DNA from 3 places in the Agarivorans aestuarii genome. Region 1 is predicted to be linked to each of the others. Evidence: predicted binding sites of a transcription regulator. Region 1 holds the regulator's gene; each other region holds the start of a gene.
The links. The regulator FNR, encoded in region 1, switches genes on or off when oxygen is low (the NO sensors DNR and NnrR bind a similar motif). The targets are predictions, from matches to a motif close to TTGATCTAGATCAA.
Positions count from the first base shown of each region.

Region 2: the regulator FNR is predicted to act here: its motif matches at 4,697-4,710, upstream of adhE (bifunctional acetaldehyde-CoA/alcohol dehydrogenase).
Region 3: the regulator FNR is predicted to act here: its motif matches at 2,287-2,300, upstream of K5609_RS05570 (HP1242/YdcH family protein).

Region 1 is NZ_AP023033.1:2,320,155-2,330,061, reverse strand. Features, by position in the region: gene cobB (Sir2 family NAD+-dependent deacetylase) at 1-481, shown strand, start outside; gene K5609_RS10870 (glucosaminidase domain-containing protein) at 478-1,236, shown strand; gene ttcA (tRNA 2-thiocytidine(32) synthetase TtcA) at 1,233-2,129, opposite strand; gene uspE (universal stress protein UspE) at 2,210-3,142, opposite strand; gene fnr (fumarate/nitrate reduction transcriptional regulator Fnr) at 3,279-4,022, opposite strand; gene K5609_RS10850 (sulfite exporter TauE/SafE family protein) at 4,091-4,762, opposite strand; gene ccoS (cbb3-type cytochrome oxidase assembly protein CcoS) at 4,740-4,913, opposite strand; gene K5609_RS10840 (heavy metal translocating P-type ATPase) at 4,910-7,297, opposite strand; gene K5609_RS10835 (FixH family protein) at 7,287-7,826, opposite strand; gene ccoP (cytochrome-c oxidase, cbb3-type subunit III) at 7,854-8,822, opposite strand; gene K5609_RS10825 (cbb3-type cytochrome oxidase subunit 3) at 8,819-9,001, opposite strand; gene ccoO (cytochrome-c oxidase, cbb3-type subunit II) at 9,012-9,614, opposite strand; gene ccoN (cytochrome-c oxidase, cbb3-type subunit I) at 9,616-9,907, opposite strand, start outside.
Region 2 is NZ_AP023033.1:1,464,879-1,474,785, forward strand. Features, by position in the region: gene K5609_RS06870 (LysR substrate-binding domain-containing protein) at 4-966, shown strand; gene K5609_RS06875 (DUF3108 domain-containing protein) at 1,015-1,767, opposite strand; gene adhE (bifunctional acetaldehyde-CoA/alcohol dehydrogenase) at 1,891-4,554, opposite strand; gene K5609_RS06885 (ABC transporter substrate-binding protein) at 5,116-6,744, shown strand; gene oppB (oligopeptide ABC transporter permease OppB) at 6,844-7,764, shown strand; gene oppC (oligopeptide ABC transporter permease OppC) at 7,775-8,683, shown strand; gene oppD (oligopeptide ABC transporter ATP-binding protein OppD) at 8,699-9,673, shown strand; gene oppF (murein tripeptide/oligopeptide ABC transporter ATP binding protein OppF) at 9,675-9,907, shown strand, end outside.
Region 3 is NZ_AP023033.1:1,198,399-1,208,305, reverse strand. Features, by position in the region: gene K5609_RS05580 (AGE family epimerase/isomerase) at 1-823, shown strand, start outside; gene K5609_RS05575 (SMP-30/gluconolactonase/LRE family protein) at 1,053-1,958, shown strand; gene K5609_RS05570 (HP1242/YdcH family protein) at 2,017-2,268, opposite strand; gene K5609_RS05565 (enoyl-CoA hydratase/isomerase family protein) at 2,404-3,249, opposite strand; gene K5609_RS05560 (radical SAM protein) at 3,676-4,551, opposite strand; gene K5609_RS05555 (zinc-dependent alcohol dehydrogenase family protein) at 4,857-5,846, shown strand; gene K5609_RS05550 (MATE family efflux transporter) at 6,191-7,573, shown strand; gene K5609_RS05545 (LysR family transcriptional regulator) at 7,595-8,488, shown strand; gene K5609_RS05540 (hypothetical protein) at 8,778-9,907, shown strand, end outside.

The DNA of each region.
Region 1 (9,907 bases):
GCATCAAGACATCGAATTGCTAGTTATTACACAAAACATCGATAATTTACATGAACGAGCAGGCAGTAAGAATGTGTTGCATATGCACGGTGAATTACTAAAAGCACGGTGCCCAATTAGTAATCAGACAACCGTGTGGAAGGAAGACTTAGGTAGTGACGTGTTGTGCACCTGTTGTCAATTTCCGACGCGACTTAGACCTCATGTTGTTTGGTTCGGCGAAATGCCAATTGGTTTAGATAGAATTTATCACCAACTTAATCACTGTGATATATTTATGGCGATCGGTACTTCCGGTCATGTTTTTCCAGCCGGAGGGTTTGTTCACGAAGCTGCGAGCCATGATGCGCGCACTATTGAATTAAACTTAGAGCCATCGGAAATGCAAAGCGAATTTGGCGAACGTTATTACGGCCCCGCCAGCGAATTAGTACCTGAGTTTCTTAGTGAGCTCACTTCAGAACTAAGAGTTAATAATTGAAAAGAATTATTTTAGCGGGATTACTAGCAGCATTTTTGATTGCTTGTGAACAATCCCCAGAGCAGCAAGCACAATCACAAAATTTACCTCCACTGCACGAAATAGAAAATGTTCAACAGAAGAAGCAAACTTTTACCAACTTTCTTACTCCGCTAATAGAAGCAAGCAATAGCAAAATATTACAGCAACGCTCAGAAGTGGAAGCTATAGCCGCAAAGTTAGCTAAGAGCTCAGCCCTCTCAAACAAACAGAAACAAACCTTAAACGAACTTGGTGAACTATATCGAGTAGAGCAATCACTGGATGCGAACACTCAAATACAACAATTGTTAGTTAAAGTTGATTTAATTCCACCAGCATTGGTATTGGCACAGGCGGCGAATGAATCTGCTTGGGGAACCTCGCGATTTGCTCGCGAAGGTAATAATTTATTTGGTCAATGGTGTTATAAAAAAGGCTGTGGTTTGGTTCCGTTAAACCGTAACGATGGTGCTAATCACGAAGTAAGAAGGTTTAATAGTGTGTATGAGTCTGTAAGCGTTTATATGAACAATTTAAACAGTCATCCAGCTTACAAAGGCTTCCAGCAGCAACGTAATCAAGCTCGTGCTAGCGGAGAATTAAATGCGATAGAGCTCGCGACTCAACTGAGTAGTTATTCTGAACGCGGTCAAGCCTACGTTGAAGAGTTACAGCAAATGATGAGGGTTAACCAAAAAATTTGGCCAACCCGCACACCGATTATAGCGGGTTAAAGCTCAACAACTTGCACAATACCAGCCTGGCTTTGTTGGCTTGGCTGGTCTTCTAACTCTGGAGCATCAAAGCCAATGTCACCACCATCAATAACCCCGCTATCACGAGTTATTGATTTAAAGTCGAACTGTTGATGGTCTAGTAAGTGTGAAGGCACAACATTTTGAACAGACCTAAACATTGATTCAATTCGACCAGGAAATCGCTTTTCCCAGTCATTTAGCATTTGTTTAATTGCCTGACGTTGTAGGTTTTCCTGTGAACCACAAAGGTTACAGGGGATGATAGGAAAAGATTTTAGCTCAGCATATTTTTCCATATCGCTTTCTTTGCAATAGGCCATCGGGCGAATAACCACATGCTTACCATCATCGCTAACAAGTTTTGGTGGCATGGTTTTAAGCTTGCCGCCATGGAACATGTTTAAGAATAGCGTTTCTAGAATATCGTCACGGTGATGGCCAAGGGCTATTTTTGTAGCGCCAAGCTCAGTAGCCGTTCGATACAATATTCCACGGCGCAAACGCGAGCATAACGAGCAGGTTGTCTTACCTTCTGGGATCTTATCTTTAACAATCGAGTAAGTATCTTCTTCTACTATTTTGTATTCAATACCTAGGCCGTCAAGGTACTCGGGTAATATGTGCTCTGGGAAGCCCGGTTGTTTTTGGTCTAAATTAACGGCAACAATATCAAAGTGTATCGGGGCATGAGCACGCAAGTTCATTAGTATGTCTAGCATTGCATAACTGTCTTTACCACCAGATAAACAAACCATTACCTTGTCACCATCTTCAATCATATTGTAGTCGGCAATTGCCTGACCAACATGACGACGAAGTCGCTTTTGTAGTTTGTTGTGGTTGTATTGTTGTTTTGCTGTAACTGACATAGTGTGTTCCCAATAAAAAAGCGGGGCTATTATATAACCCCGCTTTGCTTAAGCAATGTTTTACGTTAGTTAAGCACTATCTATTTTTGAAAAGGACTCACAAAGTTTTGCGGTTTAAGCGCCAATAAATCACAGTCTAATTGGTCAATAACATGTTCAGCTGTATTACCAATAAGTGCCGCACTAAAGCCGCTTCTGCCAGAGGTGCCTAATATAACGATTTCAGCATCTATATCGTTTGCCACCTCGGGGATAACGTCATCGGGTAAGCCTTCTTCTAGATGTGTAGTAACCGCTTGTTCAAATTGTTCTTCTACAAACTTATTGAGTGCGGTTTTGTGGAACTCCATGACGTTCTTGTTGTACTTAAGCGGGTCAAAATCTGGTAACTCTATGGCAATATTCACCGGAGCTGCTGGATAGGCAGTAACTACATGTAAATTAGCATCGAGTAACTTGCTTAGATCTTTTGCTTCATTTGCTATTCGTTCATTTAACTTGTGATGCTCTTCGTCTTCGGCACCAGCGTGTATCGCAGCAACGATCTTGCCTTCCGTTGGCCAATCATGCTCTTTTACCATCAATACTGGCGTAGGGCATTTGCGCAAAATGTGCCAATCGTTAGGTGTGAAAATAATAGACTGTAAAGTTGGGTGGGGGTGTGTCGCTTTCACCACTAGGTCGTGACCAAAGTCGAGTACTTCTTCAATGACACTTTCGTATAATCGATTATTCCAAACTACCTTAGTTTCTATTTCTATACCAGCGGTGTTTGTTGCAGCAATTACTTCATTTAACCAAACATTACGCTCCTCTATAACGCCTGAGCGCATTGCTTCACGTTCTTCGCCTGAGAGCATGGAGGTCATTTCGTAAGAAAAGTCATAAATAGTGAGTAGAGCTTTGATTTTTGCCTTGTCTTCTTTTTGTGCAAGAAACACTGCACGAGACAAAGCCGCCTGGGTGTCGTGAAGGGGGTCGATAACCACCAAAATATTACGATACTTAATCATAAAGCAGCTCCTAGAATCGTCTGGAATAGCTACTTAACTTTAGCTCATTTTGTAGGAAATAAATTAGAGATAGTTAACACTGACCTAGATTTTTTTACCATAGATTGATGTAAATCAGGTCAGTGTTATTAGATACTTAGCTTTGTTTGGTACCAGCTAGTTGGCGGAGAGCGTCTCGGTCTGTTATTGAGATATACTTGCCTTTTACTCCAATCATATCTGCTTTTTGGAAACGACCAAGTAAACGGGAGATGGTTTCTACAGTTAGCCCTAAATAGTTGCCGATATCACCACGCGTCATTGTTAAACGAAACTCTCTAGGCGAGAAGCCTCGTTCAGAAAATCGTTGCGATAAACCGTTAAAGGCAGCTAAGCGTTCTTCAGCATTTTTCTTGCTTAGTAACAAAATCATCTCTTGGTCTGCAACAATTTCGTTACTCATTAAGCGCATCATTTGACGGCGTAATTTTGGCATGGTGGCAGACAATTCATCCATGGTATCAAACGGAATTTCACATACCATCGATGTCTCTAGCGCTTGCGCAAAACTAGGGTGTTCTTGGTTATTAATGGCATCGAAACCAACTAAATCTCCAGCTAAATGAAAACCGGTAATTTGTTCATCACCTTGCTCGGTAATGGTATAGGACTTAATTGTGCCAGAGCGGATGGCGTATAAGCTTTTTAACTTATCACCAGCAGCAAATATTTCTTCACCTTTCTGTATAGGCTTTTTACGCTCAATAATACTATCTAAGCGATCTAGCTCTGTCTCGTTAAGAGAGAAAGGGATACATAACTGGGCGATACTGCAATCTTGGCAGTGGATTTCACATCCACCAGTTTGGATTCTTTGACTAGCTTTTGGGTTAATGCTCATACTCAAACTATGCTATAGGAGTTCGAGGCAATTCTACTCTTTATGTAATAAGTTTTCTAGATCTATTGCTACAACAATGTAACAACTTGGTAGATCCCCAGACATAAAACACTCAATCCTGAAAACACTTGTAATATTCGATTTGTCATTAGTTTAGTCAATTGTTGGCCCAGTAATACAGCCAGCAACATCACACTAAATGTACCTAAACCAAAACTAAACATCACGCCTGCTCCGTTTAGCCAATGTGCTTGGCTAGCACTTAATACCAGAGTTGAATATACCAAACCACAAGGTAGCCAACCCCATAACATGCCTAAAGGTAGGCTGGCTACTGGATGTTGTAGTGCTAACATCTTACTTGCCCTAGGTTGTACCTTTGACCATAAACCTTTTCCAAGTTGTTCTAGGGGAGTAAGAATGGACCACCAACGAGTAAGGTGGATGCCCAGTAAGATGAGCATTATTGCAGCAAACCATTGCAAACCAACCAACATATAAACCGAGCGATGAACTTGGCTAATGGCTTGAATAGAGCCGGCAACAATAGCACCGGCAATCGAGTAGCTTAGGATGCGGCCTAGGTTAAAACCGATACTTACTAAAAACTTATTGGAGGAATTGTTTGCGCGAGACCCTAAGATGCAAGCGATGCCGCCACACATTGCTATGCAGTGCGTGGCGCCTAATAAACCAGTGATAAATGCAGCAGCAAAATCAGCTTGGGCGATCATCGTCATGTTTGCTCTTATTTTTATCGTCAAACAGTATGTTGATACCTTGGCGGTCTAAGTCTTCGAATTGTTCGCTTTTAACAGCCCAGAAAAAAATACCAATTCCTACACATACAAAGATGAGGGCGATGGGGATCAAGACAAATATAATACTCATTGCTTGTTTAACCTTAAGGAATTAGTGAGTACCGCCAGGGATGATAACGACATGCCAATAGCGGCCATATAGGGTGTAACTATACCTGCTACTGCCAAGGGCAATATCAGGGCATTATACCCCAAGGCCCACGCGAGGTTTTGCGCAATAATCTTTTTTGTCTTTTTAGCAAGGTCCATTGCAGTAAGTAAGGTAGTAAGTTTGCTGCCGAGCAACACCGCGTCTGCACTAGATTTTGCGATGTCGGTGCCTAAACCCATAGCAACCGACAGCGGTGCAGCAGCCAAAACTGGGCCGTCGTTTACTCCATCGCCAAGCATTAACAGGTGAGGGGACTTTTGCGTTTTAGTTCTAACCACTTCAAGTTTTTGCTGAGGTAAAGCGCCGCTGGAGATGTCGGTGATATGTAACTGTTTTGCAACATATTCCACTTGTGCAGAGTCATCTCCAGTTAACATTGAAAGCGAGATGTCTCGAGTTTTTAAACCTTGAGAAAACCTAACAGCGTCTTTTTTGATGGTATCTGAAAGATAAACTCTGGCAGCTAACTTATCATCGACCATTAATACTAGTTCGAGCATTCCAGCTTTTGGTTCGGCTGGTTGACCACAAAAGGACGCTTTACCTAGTTTGAGCTGTAAGCCTTTTACCTCTCCACTTAAACCTAAGCCAGTATGGTGTTCTATATTTTTTGCCGTGTAGCTCTGGTATTCGCTAAAGGCATTGGCAATTGGATGGGAGCTTTGTGCTTCTAAAGCACCAATCAAGTTAAGCGTTGTCGTCTCATCAACATCATCACGGGTATTAACGTGTTTAATTTGTAGCTTGCCCTCGGTAAGTGTTCCTGTTTTATCAGATACCACTGACGTGACTTTAGCCAGGCTTTCTAATACGTGCCCACGTTTAACCAATAAGCCTGTTTTAGACAATTTATGGGTGGCCGCTGTCAATGCAGCAGGTGTTGCTAACGATAAGGCGCAGGGGCAAGTAGCAACTAAAACAGCAAGGGTAATCCAAAAGGCATCTTCTGGTGAATGAAAATGCCAGTAGGTGTAGGTGAGCGCGGCGATCACCAGCAAACCAAAAACAAAATAGCGGGCTACGCTATCGGCTATTGTTGCTATCTTAGGTTTTTCGCTTTGCGCCTGCTCTTGTAAACGCATGATATTAGCGATAAAGGTATTTTGCGATACCGCTTCTACTTCTAAATGAACAGTTTGTTCATGGTTAATCGTACCGGCAAATACCTTGTCACCGTGCTTTTTAGTAATAGGTAGTGATTCGCCAGTAAGTGAAGACTCATCAAATTCACTTTCTCCAAACACCACTTGTCCATCGGCTGGCACCACCTCGCCAGGCAAAATGACGATGATGTCTGAATGTTTAAGCTGGCTCGCTGCAACCTTTTGTTGTTGACCGGACTCATCAATCCGCATAGCCAACTTAGGCACTAACTTAAGCATATTAGAGCTGGTTTCACTGGCCTTGCGTCTAGCACGCAACTCGAGCAAACGGCCAAGCAATAACAAAAATGTGAACATAGAAACCGATTCAAAATAGACTTCACCAGTGCCGTTTACCGTGGCATACAGTGACGCACTATAAGCGCCTAATAATGCAATGGACACTGGTACATCCATATTGAGAGTTTTCGCTTTGAGGCTTCGGTAAGCACCAAAATAAAAAGGCTGAGCCGAGAATAGCAACACTGGGGTTGCCATGATTAAGCTCACCCAGCGAAAGTAATCTCGATAGATAAGCTCCATGTCATCAAACAGATCACCATATAGCGCAATGGCAAACATCATTACTTGCATGGTGGCTAGTCCGGCTACACCAAGTTTTAGCAAATGGCTACGGTATAACTTGCGATCTATTTCTTCTTGCTTATCAGTTTGAAAGGGAGTGGCGTTATAACCAAGTTTTTGCACACTTTGCAGTAGCTGGCTTAACTTAACGTGCTGGTCATCCCACACAAGCGTCGCACGTTGGGTGGTCGAGTTCACATGAATTTTCTGAACACCGGGAATATGCAATAATTGCTTTTCGATTAACCAAGCGCAAGCAGCACAGGCAATGCCTTCGATTGAGAGTAAAACCTCTTTGCTGTTTTCGTTTTGTGCAACAAACTCTAGCTGAACGCTTTCGTCATCATATTCCAACATTTTAACTAAGGCGTCTGGGACTAAGCCTTGAGCACTTGGTGCCGCAGCTGTCCTATGTTGGTAATAGTCTTCTAAACCACTTTCAATAATTGTTTGCGCAACGGCAGCACAACCTTGGCAGCACATTGCTTGAGAGCTACCGAGAATTGAAACATGTAGATTTACACCTTTGGGAATAACTTCGTTACAGTGAAAACACAGGCCTTGATTACTTGCCATCTATTTCTTCTGCGTTGTAAAGCGGGAGTTGTAATTCTTCCTGTAATCTCCAGGAATCATCCATTGGACTAACACGAATAAACCAGCGGCCAGAGTCATTTAAGTCATCGCCAAAGCGGTAGCGACCGTTACCATCAGCAGTAACGACATAACTGCGGTCATTTTTTGCGAGAGTTTTATGCGCTAATTCAATTTTGAGTGGTTGGTTTTTTAAGGATTCAGGCAAGGACATATCCAATACCAAACCGTTGGTGGCTGGTGAAACAGATGCTTTGATCCCCAATTGAGCCGCTTTTTCAATTAACGACAAGTCAGCGTTAATTGCTTTACCTTTTTTGTAGTAAGACTCAACCACCATGTCGTTGTTAGTTGTAGCAGCAATATAAAAAGTAGTTAGGCTAGCAACTACAGCAGCCGTAGGCAGCGCAATTAAAAACCACGGCCAAAATTGTTTATACCAAGCTTGTTGCATAACAGCATACTTCCATTCACAAGGGGGGCTTAAATATAACAAAAAAAAGCGACGCATAGGCGTCGCTTTTTATAAATTTTAAGTCTATTCGCTCTTAGAAAGCTGATAAACGTAGGCAGAAATAAGCTGGATCTTATCTTCTCCTAGAATATCCTTCCAAGCTGGCATTACACCGTTACGACCGTAGCGTAGGGTTTCTTCAACAGCACGACGTGAACCACCGTATAACCAAATACCATTGGTCAAATTAGGTGCGCCAAGCGTTTGATTACCGGTACCATCAGCGCCGTGACAAGCTGCACATACTGCGAAACGGCCTTTACCATTTGCTGCATCTACATCGTTAACCTTACGGCCAGATAAGCTTAGAACATAGGCGGTAACTTCTTTAATACCATCATCACCTAGTACTGCTTCCCAACCAGGCATTTGACCTTGACGACCATGCATAAGGCTAGCTTTAATCGCTTCGCCGCTTCCGCCATATAACCAATCGCCGTCGGTTAAGTTAGGGAAACCCTTGCCACCACGAGCTGAAGAACCATGACATTGCGAACAGTTTTGTAGATACAAGCGTTGGCCAATTTTAACCGCTGCTGGATCTTCAGAAAGTTCTTCTACGCTTCGGTATTCGCCTGATTCGTTGTACGCAACTTGGCGGAAAACTTCGCCAAATCGTGCATCAGCTTTTTCTAGCTCGCCTTGATATTGGTTAGCGACATTGCCGTCGTAAGCGGCAACGCGCTCTTGACCTTCTGCAATGCTCTTAATGCCCATTTCTGAGCTCTTCCAACCAAGAAAACCTTGCCAGTTCCCTAAGCCAGGATAGGCAGCTAAATAAACCAACGAGAAAACAATGGTGATAATAAACATATAAGACCACCACTTAGGAAGAGGGTTGTTTAACTCCTCAATCCCATCAAACTCGTGGCCCATTGATTCACCTTCTTTTACGCCGGTGTTGTTTTTATTACATGCCCTTAGCAGCAAGAAACATCCTGCGATGCTGCCTAAGGTTATTACAGTAATCCACACGCTCCAAAATGTGCTCATTTTTTCTGTGCTCCTTCAAATTCCTTTGTCGGGCTAGTTTTAGGCTCGTCGGCAAAAACCAAGTTGGCAGCTTCAGTAAAATCCTTTTTGCGTTTCTTGCTGTAGGCCCAGGCAAAAATGCCAATAAATATCGCCATTAAGAATGCAGTATATAGGCCGCTAAATGTACCAAAGTCCATAACTAACTCCTTATTTTAATGCTGTACCCAACACTTGTAAGTAAGCTATCAAAGCTTCCATTTCGGTTTTGCCTTTAACGGCTTCTGCTGCGCCTTCGACGTCAGCGTCGGTATAAGGCACACCAAAATGGTTTTTAAATAGCGCTAGTTTCTTACCAGTTAACGAGCCATCTACTAGGTTTTCCTCTAACCAAGGAAAACCAGGCATGTTTGACTCAGGTACTACATCGCGTGGATTAATAAGGTGTACGCGGTGCCACTCATCAGAATAACGTTGACCAACACGTGCCAGATCAGGTCCAGTTCGCTTAGAACCCCACAAAAATGGGTGTTCCCATACGCTTTCACCCGCTACAGAGTAGTGGCCATAACGTTCAGTTTCAGCACGGAAAGGACGAATCATTTGGCTATGACAGTTACTACAGCCTTCGCGGATATAAATATCGCGACCTTCCATTTCCAAAGCAGTGTAAGGCACTAGGCCGTCTACTGGTTCAGTGGTTTCAGGTTGGAAAATTAGCGGGGTGATTTGCACCAAACCACCAAAACTAATCGCGATAACAATGAATATGGCCAGTAAACCAACATTCTTTTCGATTAACTCGTGTTTCATGTTATGCCTCCTGTCCGTGTTCAATCGCTTCTAAAGAGCCTTTCTCAGCGGTAATTGTTTTATAAGCGTTGTAAGCCATAACAAACATCCCGGTTAAGAAGAACACACCACCGATAAAGCGAACAAAGTAGAATGGGTAAGAAGCCTGCAACGACTCAACAAATGAATATGTTAAGGTGCCATCTTCGTTTACCGCACGCCACATCAAACCTTGCATAACACCGGAGATCCACATTGCTACTATGTAAAGGACTACACCAATAGTGGCTAGCCAGAAGTGGGTGTTAATTAAT
Region 2 (9,907 bases), 860 kb from region 1:
TAAGTGAGTGAGCGAATGCCGCCCTTGCAAGGGCTTTATTACTTCTACTTGGCTGCAGAAATGGGCAGCTTTAAAGCTGCTGCAGAAAAGCTATTTGTAAGTGCAGCAGCAATGAGCCAGCAAATTCGCCAGTTGGAAGAAAGGATTGATGTGCAGCTGTTTGAGCGCCAGCACCGTAGGGTGGTGCTAACGCCAGAGGGTGAAACTTTGCATCACTATGCTAAGCAAGCATTTAGAAGCCTGCAGGATGGGGTGCGCCAAGTAAGCTTAGACCCTGATCCCAGCAGCATGTCTTTATCGGTGCTGCCGTCTTTTGCTCAGCATTGGTTAGTACCGCGCTTAGGGGAGTTTAGTCAGCTACACCCAAATTTATCGGTAATGCTTATGCCAAAAAACAGCTTGATAGATTTTCGCCAAGACCGGGTGGATTTATGTGTTCGTTATGGATTAGGTGATTACCCTGGTTTGCAGGCCGATAAACTGATGGACGACCACCTATATCCGGTTTGTCATCCTTTGTACTTAAAGCAGCACCCAGAGGTATGTTTAAATGATTTAAGTAAGCACACTCTCATTGACGACGCGAGGCCCGATATGAACTGGCAATATTGGCTAGAGTTGGCTGGTTTTAATTCAAGTGTGCCTAAAGCTAACTTATTGTATCAAGGGGCTCATGTAGTGATTGAAGGGGCCTTAGCGGTGCAGGGGATAGCATTGGTGAGGCACAGCTTAGCCTGGAAGTACATTCAGCAAGGCTTGTTGGTTAAGTTAGGCAATGTAGAAGTGAAACCGCGTTATCGCTATTACTTAGTTGCGCCAAAGCCTTATTTTAAACGAGAGAAAATCACCCAGTTTAGTGATTGGATAAACCAACAAGCACAGCAGTTTTGGCAAGAGAGTGAGTCACAGCGCAGCGTTAGTACAATCGTTGAAGCACCACTAACAAAGGCTGAACTTAAGTGCTGAAAGCAAAAAGCCCTGTGTGTAAACAAGGGCTTTAGTGGACTGAGTTGCTTAGTTGCTCAGTTTTATTTGGTTCTTAGCCGGTTGCTTAGCTAGCATTGGCTTATCTGGCTCAACAATGTCTATTCGGGTGGCTTCTAAGGTGGCCCAGCTTTTACCATTGCGGATAATTTCTGCTTTTACTAAGTGATAATCTAATTCTGGCGCTAACCACAACCAAGTGCTGCGACCTTCGCGTTTTTTCTGCTCCACTTTTAGCGCTTCAAAGGTGCCGAGTATGGTTTCTACGGTTTCTTCGGCGACTACAGTGAAGCGATAGTTATCCACTTCATCAATCACATTGTAGTGATAGTCTAAATCCGTTAGGCCTTTCTTTAAGTCGTTTTGTAACTGCACCGAGAACCCCGCCGCATCCATTAACTGGTGCACGTTGTCTGGCGCTTCAAAATGGTGTCTTTCACCATCTACGTCAACGATTAGGCCGCCTTTACGATCAGGGTGTCCGGTCACGTTAGTGGTGGAGAAAAGGCTACTTTGTTTGAGCACAAAACCTAAGGTTTTTACGTCTTGCTGGTGATAGGTGAAGCGGGAAGTATCATCGTACTTTAAGCCGCCAGCCAAGGCAGTGCCGATGCTTTTTATCTGAAAGGTATCATTACCCAAGTCAATCAGTTGGCGGTAGCCCTTGGCAATTGGGATGCCTTTGAAGTCTGCCCGATATTCAGCCTCAAAGGGTAGAACCTCTGCAAGGCCAGTGCTACTAAATAGCAAAGCTGAAAATGCAATAGCTTTTGAATACGACATAACATTAACCTCAAACATCTTCGACTAATTATAGCTGCCATAGTATGACAAAGCTTAGCGCGAAAATGAAAATAAAAAAAAGGCCCCGTAAACGGAGCCTTAGTATTCAGCGCTTTTTAACGATTAAGCTTTAGCTTTAGTCGCTTTTTTTGCTGGTGCTTTTTTAGCAGCAGCAGCTTCGCGTTCTTCTGCTTCTACGTACGGGCGGCCGTAGTAAGAATCAAGTAGAACTTGCTTAAGCTCAGCGATTAATGGGTAACGTGGGTTAGCACCAGTACACTGGTCATCAAACGCGTCAACCGCTAGCTCGTCAACTTTAGCCAAGAAGTCTGCTTCGTTTACACCAGCAGCTTGAATTGATAATGGAATATCAATTTCAACTTTAAGCTCGTCTAACCAAGTTAACAATGCGTTTAGCTTGTCTTCAGTGTTACCTTCACGGAAACCTAAGTGCTCAGCAACTTCAGCGTAACGAGCACGTGCTTTAGGACGGTCGTACTGAGAGAACGCAGTTTGTTTAGTTGGCGTGTTAGTTGCGTTGTAACGAATAACGTTAGTTAGCAATAATGCGTTAGCTAAACCGTGTGGTACGTGGAACTCAGCACCTAGTTTGTGAGCCATTGAGTGACAAACACCTAGGAAAGAGTTAGCAAACGCGATACCAGCGATAGTAGCAGCATTGTGTACTTTCTCACGAGCTACAGGGTCAGCTTTACCGTTTTTGTAAGAGCTTGGTAAGTATTCTTTAAGCATCTTAAGCGCTTGTAGAGCTTGACCGTCTGAGTATTCGTTCGCTAGAACAGAAACGTAAGCTTCCATAGCGTGAGTAACCGCATCGTAACCACCGAAGGCACATAGTGACTTAGGCATATCCATTACTAGGTTAGCATCAACAACAGCCATGTTAGGCGTTAGTTCGTAATCAGCTAATGGGTACTTCTGGCCAGTCTTATCGTCAGTTACAACAGCAAAAGGTGTTACTTCTGAACCCGTACCTGAAGTAGTAGTAATACATACTAGCTCAGCTTTTGAACCCATTTTAGGGAACTTGTAAATACGTTTACGGATGTCCATAAAGCGCATTGATAGGTCTTCGAAATCAGTTTCTGGGTGCTCGTACATTACCCACATGATTTTCGCAGCGTCCATCGGAGAACCACCACCAACAGCAAGAATTACGTCTGGCTGGTAGTTGTGACAAGCTTGTGCGCCTTTCTCAACAATAGACAGAGTAGGATCGGCTTCTACGTCGTGGAATACTTCCACTTCCATACCTTTGTCTTTAAGGATGGCACGTAGGTCGTCTATGTAACCGTTGTTGAATAGGAAGTTATCAGTAACAACCATTGCACGTTTCTTGCCGTCTAGGTCGTCCATTGCGATTGGTAATGAACCACGACGGAAGTAGATTGACTTAGGTAGTTTATGCCACAACATGTTCTCAGCTCGCTTCGCAACAATTTTCTTATTGATTAGGTGTTTTGGACCCACGTTTTCAGAAATCGCGTTACCACCCCATGAACCACAACCTAGAGTTAGAGAAGGTGCTAGTTCGAAGTTGTAAAGGTCACCAATACCACCGTGTGAAGAAGGGGTATTCACAAGAATACGAGCAGTCTTCATTTTGTCGCCAAAGTAAGCGATACGGTCAGCGTTAGCATCTTGGTCAGTGTAAAGTACAGACGTGTGACCAACACCACCGATGTCTAACACGATGCCAGCTTGGCGAACCGCGTCTTCAAAGTCTTTCGCTTTGAACACACCTAGAGTAGGAGATAGTTTCTCGTGAGCAAACTCGTCATCGTAAGACGCTTCTAAGCCTTCACCGATAAGGATTTTAGTTGCTTTTGGTACTGTTACACCAGCTAGCTCAGCAATTTTGTATGCTGGTTGGCCAACGATTTTCGCGTTAAGCGCACCGTTGATTAGCAATACTTTACGTACTTTATCTGCGTCAGACTTGCTTAGTACTGCTGCACCGTATTTCGCAAAACGTGCCATTACTTCGTCGTACTTAGATTCAACGATGATAGCCGCTTGCTCAGAAGCACAGATAACGCCGTTATCAAAAGTCTTAGACATTAAGATAGAAGATACAGCACGTTTAACATCTGCAGTTTCATCAATAACTACCGGCGTGTTACCAGCACCAACGCCAATTGCAGGCTTACCAGAAGAGTAAGCTGCTTTAACCATGCCTGGACCACCAGTTGCAAGGATAAGAGAAATGTCGTCGTGCTTCATTAATGCGTTAGACAATTCAACAGAAGGAGTATCAATCCAGCCAATGATGTCTTTAGGCGCACCAGCTTTAATTGCAGCGTCTAATACTAATTGAGCCGCAAAGTTGGTTGAGTTCTTGGCACGTGGGTGCGGAGAGAAGATACAACCGTTACGCGTTTTAAGGCTGATTAGCGCTTTAAAGATAGCGGTAGAAGTTGGGTTAGTGGTTGGAACGATTGCACAAACAATGCCTACTGGCTCAGCGATAGTAATAGTACCGCCTTCGTCGTTACGTTCGATAACGCCACAAGTTAAAGTATCTTTGTATTTGTTATAAATGAACTCAGAAGCAAAGTGGTTTTTGATCACTTTATCTTCCATTATGCCCATGCCAGACTCTTCAGCCGCCATACGAGCTAGTTCAATACGTGCTGTAGAAGCAGCGAGTGACGCGGCGCGGAAAATTTTGTCCACTTGTTCTTGGTCGTAAGATGCAAATTCAGCTTGCGCTGCCTTTACTCGAGCAACCATTGCGTTTAACTCATCAATATTACCTACAGGCATCCTGTTCTCCTCATTTAAACTAAAACTAATTAGTAAACCGATACTGTTTTATTTATCCGTAAATCGAGGGCCGTTACAGCCGCTTTAGTGGTTTAGTAATTAACTTTCACCAGCGATTATAATAGCCCTTTAGTGGTACCACTTGATCCAGATCATGTGTTGCTAAGTTACAAATGTAAAAAAATCACTAAATAATTACAGCTTTATTTAGTAATTGGTGTAATTTTTGAACAGTTGTTGTAATTTTTACCATATTCTTTTGTAATACAAAAGGCTTAAAGCTAAAGGTAAGCTGACGATTACTGATCATTATTAACAATTTATTAGAGGTTAGCTTAACCTAGTGGTTTAACAATAAAAATCTATTTGTTTTCGAGAATAATCGCGCTGATCGAGCTGTGAAAGGTAACTTATTATTTGTTGTTTTTTAAATTCGGGTGTAGCATCTGGCGTTGATATGCGTTTTATTAGAATATTGTACTGATTTAATATTCATGTAAAGTGAATGGAAATTTCACAAACGGCCTATTTATAGCCAAATGTGTCAATATGGAGATGAAAATGAAAACTGCTAAAACTTTAGCTGCCAGCCTAGTTAGTGCTGCTATCCTGAGTTCTTTCACCACTGCCTCTTTTGCTGCTGATGTTCCAGCTGGCGTTAAACTTGCCCCTGTACAGGAATTAGTACGTGGTAACGGCACCGAGCCTGCTTCTTTAGACCCTCACAAAACCGAAGGTGTGCCAGAATCCAACGTGATTCGTGAACTACTTGAAGGTTTAGTAAACCAAGACGGCGATGGCAACTTAGTACCTGGCGTAGCAGAATCTTGGGAAACTGAAGATAACCTTACCTTCGTATTTCACCTTCGCAAAGATGCAAAATGGTCTAATGGCGATGCATTAACCGCCCACGATTTTGAATATAGTTTCAAACGCGCGGTTGATCCAAAAACCGCAGCGCCTTATTCGTGGTATCTAGAAATGACCACCATGGTAAATGCTGCAGACATTATCAATGGTAAGAAAGACGCCTCTGAATTAGCAGTTAAAGCTCTTGATGACTACACCTTAGAAATTAAACTAGAGCAAGCCCTGCCATACTTTGTTGCGATGACGTCGCACACAACGCTGAAGCCAGTGCACAAAGCTACTGTTGAAAAGTTTGGCGATAAGTGGACTTTACCAGCGAATTTTGTGGGTAACGGTGCTTACAAAGTAGCTGAATGGGTAGTGAATGAAAAAATCGTTATGGAGCGTAACGAAAACTACTGGGATAACGACAAAACCGTTATCAACAAAGTGACTTACCTACCAATTGAAAACCAAGTTACTGACATGAACCGCTTCCTAGCGGGCGAAATTGACATGACTTACGAAATGGCTAACGAGCACTTTAAGCGCATGCAAAAAGAGCAGCCAGATTCGTTAAAAGTAACGCCTTACTTATGTTCTTACTACTACGGCTTTAACAACAAAAAAGCACCATTTGATGATGTTCGCGTACGTAAAGCGTTGTCTTACGCCATTGACCGTGACGCAGTAGCTAAGTTTATCGTGGGTAAAGGTGAGCTACCTGCTTACAACTTTGCACACCAAAAAGTGGCTGGCCTACAAGTAGATACCCCAGATTACGCTACTTGGTCGCAAAAAGAGCGTAATGCAAAAGCTGCTGAGCTACTAGCCGAAGTAGGTTACGGTAAAGACAAACCGTTAGAGTTTACCTTGTTGTACAACACCAGTGAAAACCACAAGAAGATCGCTATTGCAGTAGCTTCTATGTGGAAGAAAACCCTTGGTGTCAAAGTAAACCTAGAAAACCAAGAATGGAAAACCTTCCTAGATAACCGCCGTAACGGTAACTACGATGTAACCCGTGCCGGCTGGTGTGGTGATTACAACGAAGCCTCAACCTTCCTATCGTTAATGCAGAGCAACAACGGTAATAACGATCAGTTCTACAACAGCCCAGCTTATGATGGCTTTATGAATGCAGCTATGACAGCGGTTGATGATGCTGTTCGTGGCGATAACTACCGCCAAGCAGAGGCACAACTTGCTCAAGACATGCCGCTTGCTCCAATCTACCACTACGTAAATGCGCGTTTGGTTAAGCCAACAGTTGGTGGCTACCCAATGAACAACGCCGAAGACAAAATTTACACTAAAGATCTATACATTATTGCCAAATAGTTGATGGTCTTTTGTAAGGCACCTTATGCTTAAGGTGCCTTATTTTGTTGTTAGCTACGCTAATTCAATTACAGCAATAAACATAAGCTGGAAAATCGAATGATTAAGTTCATCTTAAAACGAATGCTAGAAGCAATACCTACGCTATTGGTATTGATTACTATCACCTTCTTTATGATGCGTTTTGCCCCGGGAAGTCCATTCTCTGGTGAGCGCTCACTTCCGCCTGAAGTCTTAGCCAATATCGAGGCTAAGTACGGTTTGGATAAACCAGTACTGGAGCAATACTTCTCCTACTTAGGCAACTTGGCACAAGGCGATCTTGGGCCATCATTTAAATACAAAGACTACACCGTGAATGAACTTGTGGCGCAAGCCCTGCCGGTGTCAGCAAAAATTGGCTCTATTGCCTTTATCTTTACAGTGTTGATGGGGGTGTCTGTAGGCACGCTAGCAGCACTAAAACAAAACACCTGGATGGACTTTAGCATTATGTCCACGGCAATGGCCGGGGTGGTGATGCCCTCCTTTGTGTTAGCGCCCACCTTGGTTTATATCTTTGCAATTAAGTTGCAATGGTTACCCGCAGGTGGCTGGAATGGGGGGCAGTGGCAATACATCATTCTACCCATGTTAGGTATGTCGTTGCTTTACGTGGCCTCGTTTGCGCGGATTATGCGCGGTAGCATGATTGAAGTATTAAGCTCCAATTTTATCCGCACCGCCAAAGCCAAAGGTTTGCCATATCGCTACATTATTGTCCGCCATGCGCTGCGCCCAGCTTTACTGCCCGTAGTATCTTACATGGGCCCAGCCTTTGTGGGCATTATTACCGGCTCGGTGGTGATTGAGACCATTTTTGGCTTACCAGGTTTTGGTAAGTTGTTTGTGAATGGCGCACTTAACCGCGACTACTCTTTAGTATTGGGTTTAACCATTCTAATCGGTAGTTTTACTATTATTTTCAATGCGATTGTAGACATCTTGTATGCCTTCATCGACCCGAAAATTCGCTACTAAGGAGGCTGCCATGTTAGATAATAAACAGAACAGCGACGCTATTAGCGAATTCGCAGATAAGTTAGAAATTGAAGGTCGCAGCTTGTGGCAAGATGCGCGAATGCGCTTCATGCGTAACCGCGCAGCGATGGTAAGTTTAGGCATATTGGTATTCATCACTTTGCTAGTGATGTTTGGCTCTCATCTTAGTGAGTTTGCCTTTGACGACACTGACTGGGGTGCCATGCACCATGGACCATCTATTGAAAGTGGCCACTATTTTGGCACCGACTCTTTAGGTCGAGATATGTTTGTTCGTACCTTGTTGGGCGGACAAATCTCGTTGCTGGTAGGTGTGATGGGCGCTTTTGTCGCGGTACTTATTGGTACGCTGTATGGCGCTACTTCGGGCTTTTTAGGCGGCACAGTAGACAGAGTAATGATGCGTTTGCTAGAGATCCTCTACGGCATTCCATTCATGTTTTTTGTAATTTTGCTGGTGACCTTTTTTGGCCGCAATATTTTCTTGGTGTTTGTTGCCATTGGCGCAGTGTCTTGGTTAGACATGGCGCGTATTGTTCGTGGTCAAACCTTAAGTCTTAAAAACAAAGAGTTTATTGAAGCGGCCGAAGTGTGTGGGGTATCCAAATGGAAAATTATTACTCGCCATATTGTGCCTAATGTATTAGGTATTGTTGCGGTATATGCCACGCTGCTAGTACCACAAATGATTCTTACAGAATCGTTTCTAAGCTTCTTAGGTTTAGGTGTACAAGAGCCAATGACCTCGTGGGGAGCCTTGTTGCAAGACGGCTCACAAACCATGGAAATTGCCATTTGGCAGCTATTATATCCAGCTGCATTTATGGTGGTCACACTGTTTAGTTTTAACTATGTAGGCGACGGTTTACGTGATGCCTTAGATCCAAAAGATCGCTAAGGCTGGGGCAGAGTAATGAGTTTATTAAATGTGAAAGACCTTCGTGTAGAGTTTTCTACCCCCGAAGGCAGCGTAACCGCAGTGAACGATTTAACTTTTTCACTGGAAGCAGGGCAAACCTTGGGTATTGTTGGTGAATCAGGTTCAGGTAAAAGCCAAACCGCTTTTGCCTTAATGGGCTTACTGGCAAAAAACGGTACTATTAGCGGCGAAGCTTTGTTTAACGGCCAGCAGGTACTTAACTTACCAGAGCAACAGCTAAACGCCATACGCGCCGAGAAAATCTCGATGATTTTCCAAGATCCAATGACTTCGCTAAACCCCTACATGAAAGTCGGTGAGCAGTTAAAAGAGGTATTGCGTTTACACAAGGGCATGAGCAATCGTGAAGCCCATGTTGAAGCCGTGCGTATGCTGGACGCAGTTAAAATGCCAGAAGCTGAAAAGCGCATGGCCATGTATCCGCACGAGTTTTCTGGTGGTATGCGCCAGCGAGTAATGATTGCCATGGCCTTGTTGTGTAAGCCGCAGCTATTAATTGCCGACGAGCCAACCACTGCTTTAGATGTAACCGTGCAAGCGCAAATCATGACTTTGCTTAACGAGCTTAAAAGTGAGTTTAATACCGCTATTATTATGATTACCCACGATCTGGGTGTAGTAGCAGGTATTTGTGACAAAGTATTGGTGATGTACGCAGGCCGCACCATGGAATACGGCACTGCTAAAGATGTATTTTACCAACCAAGTCACCCTTATACCGAAGGCTTGCTCAAAGCTATTCCGCGTTTAGATACCGAAGGCGAAATATTACCTACTATTCCGGGTAATCCTCCTAACTTGCTTAAGCTTCCACAGGGCTGTCCGTTCCAAGAACGTTGCCATAGAGTAAGCGATCACTGTCGCCAGCAAACACCTGAATTAAGCACTTTTGCTAACGAGCGTCAGCGTGCTTGCCACAATGATTTCCACTTAAGCGGAGGCCAGTAAGATGAGTGATAAAGCCTTATTGCTTGATGTGGTGGATTTAAAAGTCTATTTCAAAATTAAGAACAACAAAGGTTTACCTTGGGCGCCTGCAGCTACTTTAAAAGCGGTAGACGGCGTATCACTAAAACTATATCAAGGTGAAACCTTGGGCGTTGTTGGTGAGTCTGGTTGTGGTAAATCTACTTTTGCTCGTGCGGTGATTGGCTTAGTGCCAGCCGAGGCCGGTAAAGTGGT
Region 3 (9,907 bases), 1.1 Mb from region 1:
GCGCTGGGTAAATGCGGCATCCACCAACGGCACTGGAGAAGAAGTTGAGCTTGTGGCGCAACTCGACCAAATAAACGCCTATATGTTGCTAATATCGCCATTGTTACCAGAACCTCACAAAAGCCAGTGGGATAATGATCTTTCTAAACTGCTTAACACCATCACGCAGCAGTTTCTGCGCCCCGATGATTTTCGTTTTTGGGGAACCAAGCACGGCGATAATTACCAACCAGACTCTGCCCGCCATAATGATTTTGGTCACACGGCTAAATCTTGGTGGATGAGTTGGTTAGCCGCCGAGTATTTAGGCCAACAGCAACTAGTTAGCCAAAGTAAGCAAGGCCTTCAGGCCACCTTGCAAGCCGCCTTTATTGAACAAGGCGAAGGCGGATGGCGTCGCTTGCCCAATGGCGCTCCAGCTATTTGGTGGGAATATGCAGAGCTAAACCAAGCGGCAGCAAGCCTAGCTTTAGTTGAACCTGAGGCTAAACGTTACCTAGCCAATACCTATCCACAATGGTTTGAGCGCTTTATCGCCGAAGATGGCGGCACCTATCCGGTTGCCAATCAGGGGCTCAAAATTCATCTTTGGAAAAGTGATTACCACGCGCTCGAGCATGCACTCGTCGCCTATCTCACTAGTGCTCAACTAAATGGCGAAAGTGCCCGTTTATACTTTGCCATGCCCGCAGAGCAAGCCGCTTTGCGCCAACCTTATTTTTATCAAGCAAAAACAAGCCAAGCAAAAGCCTTTGGTAACTGGCAAGGTTTAGCCATTAGCCAAGTTAACTACCAAGATATTGGCATTAAGCGAGCAAAATAGCCTGTAAAACAACTTGGCCGACTAAAACTGTTCGGCCAAGTGTTTAAAGCGCTCTTAATAATAACGCCCTCTTCTACAAGCACCTCGTAACTCCACCTGTCCTTAACTCACAAACATGCTGAAACCCGATGAAACAAAACATCCCCAAGCTACGAAGTGTTACCATCGATAAGGGTTTAATGAGATGAGATAATCCCATTCAGTGGGCATGTGTAGCAAAGGAACAAGAATGTCGAAGCAATATACTGTGGAATGTATTTGGCAAGCCGAAGCGCGTTTAGGCGAAGGCGTTGTATGGATAGAGCAAGAGCAAGCGCTCTATTGGGTAGACATTCTTAAAGAAACTTTACACCGCTATCAGCCAAGTTCAGGAGAACAACAAAGCTGGTCGCAAAAGCCAATGATTAGCGCAGTTTTACCGACCCAAATACCCGGAGAAAGCACCACCTTTGTCGCCACCTATGCCGACGGCGTTAAACTGTTACGCGACGGAACGGTTTATCCTTTACTCGACCCAGAACCTCAGTTACCAGACAACCGCCTTAATGATGCCTGGGTTGCCCCAAATGGTGATCTTTGGTTAGGTTCAATGGATTGCCAAATTAAACAAGACTCAGGAAAATTTTACCGCTTAACGCCAGCGCTTAGCCTTAGCTCATTGAGTGAAAAATACTGGGTCACCAATGGCCCAACCTTCTGTGATAAACAAGGCTACGGCTATTTTGTAGATACCGAAAACTTTGCCATTCTTCGTAGCAAGTTAACTGATGATGGTGATGCATCAACATTAGAGCCTTGGCTGAAGATTGACCGCAGCTTTGGTAACCCCGACGGAATCACTATCGACGCAGAGCAACACATTTGGGTTGCCCACTATAACGGCGCTCAAGTAAGTCGCTATACGCCGGAGGGAAAACTAGAACGGCAAATTGCCATTCCAGCGCTTAATGTCACTAAATGTGCCTTTGGCGGACCAAACTTAAGCACCTTATATGTAGTGAGCGCTCGTGAAGGCATGAGTGAACAACAGCTGCGCGATTATCCGCTAAGTGGCGGCGTTTTTGCCATAGAACTTGATGATATTAAAGGTGTAACAACACCAGCGTTTGCTATCAAAGAATATCCGGCGCCTTAAAGACTAACCACACCTGTAGGCTCAAGCGCTAAGGCTTGAGCCCATGAACTATTTGCTCTTACTGTTCCGTTTCCGCTTGCAAAATCCGCTGATAAAGCGAGTCTTTTAGCAAGGAGCGATCGTGCTTCAACTGGTGCATGGCTTGATCGTCAATTGGCGAATTACTGAGTTCTAAATCTCTAATTTTATTGTCTAAGTTTTCGTAGTGCTGAGCATCTTTAGCAAAGTTTTCGTCGCTGTTAACTAAGCTTAAAATACTTGCTTTAGACTTGGGGAATTCGTGCAGTAATGAATGGCTTTCACCTAGCATAGTGAACCTCTTATTTTGTTGATTGGGGTGAATAAACTATTCGCTTTAGCGCTTGGCTTGATGAGCTATAGAAATAAGAAAGCTCCGCGTTTCTCTTTCGAGTTAAAACCGTAGGAGCTTTCTTGTTAGCTTGTTCTAGTTAATATCTTGAACATTCATAACTAACTGTTCCCAGTTACGCTGGTTCTCGATATCGTGCTCTAAGCCCTGCTCGTCGGCAATTTGGAAACGCTTAACAGCAGGCGTTTTGCTGGTAGCTTGGTATAGCCAATATGCTTCTGCTCTAAGCGCTTCATCTATCGGTTTATCGATTGACTCGTACACCATCTGCTTACAAGCGTTAATTGATTCTGCAGGGAATTTAGATATACGTTGCGCGAGCGCATCAACATAGGGGCCAATTTCATCAGGTTCTAAGGCCTTGTTAATGGTGCCGTAAGCTTCTGCTTCGTCAGCACTAAAATCACGCGCGCTTAATACAATTTCTAAAGCGCGCCCCAAACCCACTTGGCGAGCCATACGCGAAGCACCGCCACCACATGGCAAGATGCCCATGCCCACTTCCATTTGCATAAATTTGTATTTGCCGCGTGCCGCAAAGCGCATATCACAAGCTAAGGCAAACTCATGACCGCCGCCACGGGCAAAGCCTTCAAGTTTCGCAATGGTCGCTTGAGGCAGCTTGCTAATGCGCTCAAGTACTGCTTGTAAGTCGAGTAGTTTTGCGTCTTCTCGAGATACCGCCTCAGTCGACATGTCTTTAAGCAAGTCCGTATCATAATGACATACCCAAATTTCTGGATTTGCCGATTGAAATACCACCACTTTTACACTGCGATCGCGTTCTAAACGCAGCGCCAAACCGTTTAGGTCAGCTAGCATCTCCTGACCTTGTACGTTAACCGTTCCAAAATCAAAAGTGACATATAAAATCGCGTCATCTTGTTTTGCGCTAAATGTTGTGTAGCCTTGGTAAGCCATATTCAGTTCCTTCCATTTTATGATTGTTTCGTTATCAGCCCGTGGATAACTAATTACAAAGTATTCCTAGCTCATTGTTTAAACAATCAAAGAAAAAACGAAACTAAATAAACAAAAGATTAATAATATAAGAGATTGAATATAAACATTATTTTCAAGATTAAACATAAGGGAAACCTAATTAATGAATGGCTACAGCAAGGTCGAAAAGTGTTTCTAATCTGAACACAAAAAATGCAGTTCATCACTACAAACCGAAACTCACTTAATAAGAAATATCTTGAGAAATAACCGGTGGTGGTGAATGCCAAACTAGCATTAAAAAGTCACTTTAAGCTTTATTTAAACCAATAAAAAAGCGGCTCTAGTGCAGCCGCTTATTAACTTGATATTGATTGTTTTTAGATTAAATCTATGGGCAATTTTCTACCATGCATAGGTCTCAATCGCATTTTTCTTCGCCATTGGATTATGCGCGATATGCTGATTAATATTCTGCAAGAAAGATTGGCGAACCTCGGGCCAAACCCCACGCATAGACGCTATGTTGTTACCATGGTCACCCCAGTAATAACACGGGAAATCATCCATGTTTTCCAGCAAATACTTTTCCTCTTCTAAAATCTGTAGCGGTGTGGGTAGTGCAAACTCTCCCCGGTGTAGCTCCCGCTCCAACTCGCTACCCGGTTGAATAGCAAGCGCCATTGGCGCAATCGCATCTGGACGCATAATATTAAGCAAACTAGTGGTATTTTTCGCATGCTCAACAGAACGCTCTTTGCCACCAAGACCAAAAATAAACGAGGCAAGCACTTGAATGTTAGCTTCACGCGCCATCTCCATACCTTTAATGGCATGCTCACGTGTCATGCCCTTTTTAATCCGCTCCAACACGATAGGGTCGCCAGACTCTAATCCAGAATAAGCTGTAGTAAGCCCCGCCGAACGCAATTCTTTTAGTTCCGACATACTCTTACGACGAAAATCGTTAAAGCCTGAATACAGCGCCAAGTGCTTTAGCTCAGGAAAGGTCACTTTAATTTTATCAAGGATCTTTAACAGCTTGTCGGTGCGCATCGCCATTACATTGCCGTCGATAAGAAATATTGACTCGACCTGGCGATGTAACAATCTCGCTTCATCAATGTCTTTAAAGATCGCCTCAAGCTCACGCACTTTAAAACGCTTGTCGTCGAACATAGTACAGAAGGTACACTGGTTATTGCTGCAACCTAGCGTGGTTTGAATAAGTACACTCTTGGCTTCCATCCAAGGACGATAGATTTTACCTTCATAATGCATATTAGGCTCCTCAACCTAGGGCGTTTATTGCCGAGAAGTCTACTGCTATGTCTGAGCAGGGATAAGAAACTGAAACGCAGAATCAGTGTTAATAAAAATTTAATAATGCAGCTAAGGTAAGGTCGCTGAAAAACCTACTTCCAAAATGTTATTAGGGCCTGATAGGTCTCACTATTCCAAGAGACACTTCATTATTAACAAAAACTTAAAACTGATTTTGTAATTGTCCTTCTTATCAAACTAAACATGCTGCCTATACTGAACCCCAATCAATGACAAACAATAACGGATAGAGGTTCATCATCATGAAAGCAACTGTGATTCGCGCATTCGGTGACAGCAAGGTACTTGAAACAGCAGAAATAGCCAAACCAGAACTTAAATCAGGTCACCTGTTAATAAAGGTTGCGGCGTCTAGTGTTAACACCATCGACATGATGATTCGTGACATGGGTGAAGCCTTACCATTTCACCCTAAGCTCCCAGGTGTTTTGGGAATGGATTTCGCAGGTACAGTTGAAGCGGTTGGTGAAGGCGTAAACAACTTTAGGGTTGGAGATGAAGTATACGGCTGTGCTGGTGGTCTTGGTGAACTGCAAGGCTCGTTGGCAGAATACATGCTGGCAGACGCGAATTTAGTGGCTCACAAGCCAAGCAACATCTCAATGCGAGAAGCCGCTGCGCTGCCGTTAGTGGGTATTACCGCCTACGAAGGTTTGGTTAGAGCAGGCATTACAACAGGTCAAAAAGTACTTGTTCATGGCGGCGCCGGTGGCGTGGGACATGTTGCACTACAACTTGCTAAACATTTTGGTACTGAGGTTTTTGCAACTGGTGCTGCTGGCGAGCAAACTGATCTCATCGCAGCGCTTGGCGCTACAGCTATCGACTTTAAAACCGAAGGCGTTGCAGACTATGTTGAAAAGTACACCAAGGGTGCTGGATTTGACGTGATTTTTGATTCAGTGGGCGGTGCCAATATCAATAACTCAATTGAAGCGGCCAAGCTAAACGGTCAAATTACTACCACGCTGTCTATGCACGAACAAGACTTAACCGTGGTGCACATGAAGGGCCTGTCTTTACATGTTGTGTTTATGCTTTTACCGATGATATACAACCAAGGTCGAGCTGCACACGGTAAGATCCTTGAAGCACTGGCAAAAATTGTTGAGGCTGGCGAACTAAAACCAGTACTTGATAGCCAACAATTTGCCTTAGCCGATGCCGCGGCAGCGCACGATCGCCTAGCCAGTGGTCAAGCAATTGGCAAGGTTGTCATTGATATTAACTAGGGTCTGATGATCTTTGGTGTTGAAATTCTGTTCGAGATAAGCGGGCTTTAATCGCGGCGAGCACTTAGAAGCCTAGTGGGCTAAGCAAGAAGTGCTTAACTAAGAGTAAAGTTCGCTTATCCGAACCCTTCGGGCAGCATTTCTTAGCCATTTATTCAGCGTTAGCGAGTGATTATTAAGCCCACTTAAATGCACACTCACTGCCTTGCCTAAATGGCTAATAAATTGCTGCAAAAACCATCAGCAATGGCCAACAGACCCTAGTCGCTACCCATAACGCTTAGTAGCTTGCCGTAAAGCAAGCCACTGTTGTTTCTGCCCTCACCTAAACCAAGGTTATCTAGATGTTTGCCGTATCGCCAACCTTAACACTCATCATCAAGCGCACGCTGCCACTCACCGTGGGTTTGTTTTCCATTATGTTGGTGCAACTGGTTGATTCGGTATTTATCGGCATGCTTGGCGTTAACCAGCTTGCGGTTCATGGCATTACCTTACCCTTTCAAGCGGCGTTTATAGGTATTCAAGTAGGTATTGGGGTTGCGGCAACGTCTGTTATCTCTAAGGCCTGTGGCGGCCGCGATAAGCTAAAATCTCAAACCGTTGCCACATTAGCAGCGGCTGGCGGCACCTTGCTTATCACTCTACTGGGCGTGGTGTTGTGGCTGTTACAAGAGCCAATATTAGCGACCTTCATTGCCTCCGATGTAAGCTCGGCAAAACAACTAGCGTTGGCAGCGATCTTTAATCGCTATTGGCCAGTTTGGCTGTTAAGTGCTATCTCTGTGGCCGCGCTATACTTGGTATCTTGTGTCTATCGAGCAAATGAAGATACAAAAACCACCGGACAAATGTTCCTGTTGGCCAGTATTATCAACCTGATACTAGACCCTTGGCTTATCTTTGGTTTTAACATGGGCATTGTAGGAGCAGCCCTTGCCTCTGCCTTAAGTTACGGCATTTGTACTCTGTATATGCTGAATAAAGCACGCGGCAAACAGTGGTTTGCTGCTATAAGCTTTAGCTCTCCCAGCAGCAGTACTAAACAGCAAGCCATACAAAACTCTCCCTATTTTTACTATGGCAAAGAGTTAATTCGCACTACTGTGCCAACCATATTGAATCAGTTGCTGCCTTCATTAAGTGCTTTTATTTGTATGCTGCTAATTGCTCAGATTGGCACCGAAGAAATCGCCTTCTGGAGCCTATTATCTCGACTAGAAAGCTTTCTTCTGGTTTTTACCCTAGCCTTAACCATGGCCATTCCGCCTATTATTGGCCGCTACCTTGGCGAAGGTAAGCTAAACGAAATTGTTGAGGTGTTAACGGTTACCGCTAAATTTTTACTGGTGTTTCATCTAGTAATTGCTCTTATCGCAGCGAGTAGCTCTCCTTATATTATTCCGCTGATAAGTGCTGATATGATGATGCAAAACTGGTTTAGTATCGCTCTGTGGGTTATTCCTTTTAGCTATGCACCTCTTGGCCTTTGCATGCTGGTGGTTTCAGCATTTAATGCCTTAGGGGAAGCTCGCCGAGCCTTGTTTGTATCTATGGTTCGTTTATTGGTTTTATATGTTCCAGCCATTTGGCTTGGCACAGCAACACAAAGCATTATTCAAACAGTTGTCGCGGCTTGTATTGCCAATACACTTGCAGGCGCTTACGCATGGTTTAAGCTAAAACAGTGCACTGCGCTTCAGTTTACCCGTTCACAACTTGCCTAACAAAAAGGTCTAAATAACACGATGAATATTGAGCACCTCCGCTTGTTTGTAAGGGTCGCAGCCACCCATAATATTAGCCTTGCGGGAAAAGAACTTGGCTTGTCTGCACCAGTAGCCAGCATGCATATCAATAAACTTGAAGAAAGCATTGGCGCTCGACTTATTCATCGCACCACCCGTAAGGTTTCACTCACCGAGGAAGGCGAAGCACTTTTGCCCTATGCCGATGAGATACTAGCTAGTGTTGATGCGGCCCGCTCAACAGTGGGAACAGGCAAAGCCCAAGCAACGGGTACATTAAGAATTACCGCTCCCGCCTCCTTTGGCCGAATGCATGTTATACCTGCTCTAAAAGGTTTTTTAGATAAGCATTCAGAGCTATCTGTCGATATTCGTTTGACCGACTCCATGATAGATATGATTGAAGGTGGCTTTGATGTCGCCATCCGAGATGCAGATCTTAAAGACTCAACCCTTATTGCCAAAAAGCTGGCTACCGATAAACGGATTATCTGCGCCTCACCGGATTACCTTGCAGCATACGGAAACCCAACATCCCTCGAAGATTTAAAGCACCATAGCTGTATTAAGCAGATGGGTTTTGATACTTGGAGCTTCAATACCCCTAATGGCCTGCAAAACATAAAGCTAAAAAGCAGAGTTAGAGTAGACCACGGAGAAGCGGTACGCGACGCAGCCTTGCAAGGTTTGGGTGTTGCAATGTGTGCAGAGTGGTTAGTCTACAAGCAGCTAGAAAATGGCAGCTTGGTCGAAGTGCTACAAGATTATAGCCTTAATGATGCGGCTGCTATTTGGGCGGTGTATCCCAGCTCTCGGCTATTGGCACCTAAAGTGAGAGCCTTTCTTGATTACTTCGCAGAATACTATGGCGCTCCCCCTTATTGGGAAAACTAGGCAAGATTATTACTCTCCCCCCTAATAACACACTTAGGCGATGCCTTAACCGGATAATTGGCAGCCAAATTAAAGCTCATTGTTGAGCGTTATATCGCCTTTAAAGTGCCCTACAAAACACCCTGCAACTTAACCCTACGGCTAATACAAAACCGCCAATTAATTGTTTAATCACTTATTAATTGAAGTGCATTTTTATCAATGATTTAATAGCCCCTTTGCACCTGTAAAGTTGAAGCTAAAAGCGTTTCATCTAAAGGTAGTTAATCAAATATACACGGAGTTTTAGATGAAGAATGTTCTTATCGCAGGCGGTTTGTTAGCCATTGGGGCCGGAGCGGGTGGCTACTGGTATTCTCAGCAGGCTACAAACCTTAATAGCGAAGCGGGTGCACTCGCGTATATTCCTGCCGATACTGCGGTATTTTCTGCTCAACTAAAACCTTTCCCAATCAAAGCCTATGTTGATTCAATGGCAGGTTCATACAACAATTTACCAAGTGACGCCTTTGCCGAAACAGATGTAAGTGACCCGCGCGGTAAGTTTTTCATTGCCTTGTTCGAAAGCTACAACGAAGCACTAAAAGACGGGCAAACCTTTGTAGATACCTTTGGTTTAGCCAACGATATTCACAGCTACTTTTACACCTTAGGCATCATCCCGGTGATGAAAGTAGAGATAAGCAAAGCCGATGCTATTTGGGCTTGGTTAGATAAAGCCGAACAGCAAAGTGGTTTTAGCCATACTAAGCAAACACTTAGCGGCGTAGAGTATCGCGCTTATCGTTTGAGCGATGACAGCGACTCAGAAACCGCAGATTTAATCGTAGCCGTAAATAATGGTCTACTTACCATTACTTTAAATACCTCACTTAATCAAAACAGCTTGTTAGAAACAGCGTTAGGCCTTAAACCAGCAGAGCAGCCGATCAACGCCACCACATTAATCCAAGACAGCCTAACCAAGCACGGTTTCATGGAAGAAGGCATTGGCTTTATTAACCACCAAGAGATTGCTAAAGCAATAACCACAAAAGATGGAAACCTACTGGCAAAACACCTTACTCAGTTAGCCCAAATGGATAATAGCAACGAGCTTACAAGCTTACGTACTCCAGTTTGTGAACAAGAGTTTGCCAGTATTACCGCTAACTGGCCAAAAACGGTAATGGGTTTTGATAGCTTAAGCATTAACGACAAAGAAAGCAGCTTTGGCGTGCGCATGGTGGTAGAGAGCAACAACAGCGTATTACTTAGCGCCTACCAAGCGATGAGCGGCTTTATTCCTTCTTATGCTTCAAACACCGAAAATGCGGTATTTAGCATGGCTTATGGCATTGATGTAAACCAATTAGTGCCTTCATTGCTATCCGTTTGGGAAGAAATGCTTACCCCTGATTACCAGTGTGAGCCGCTACA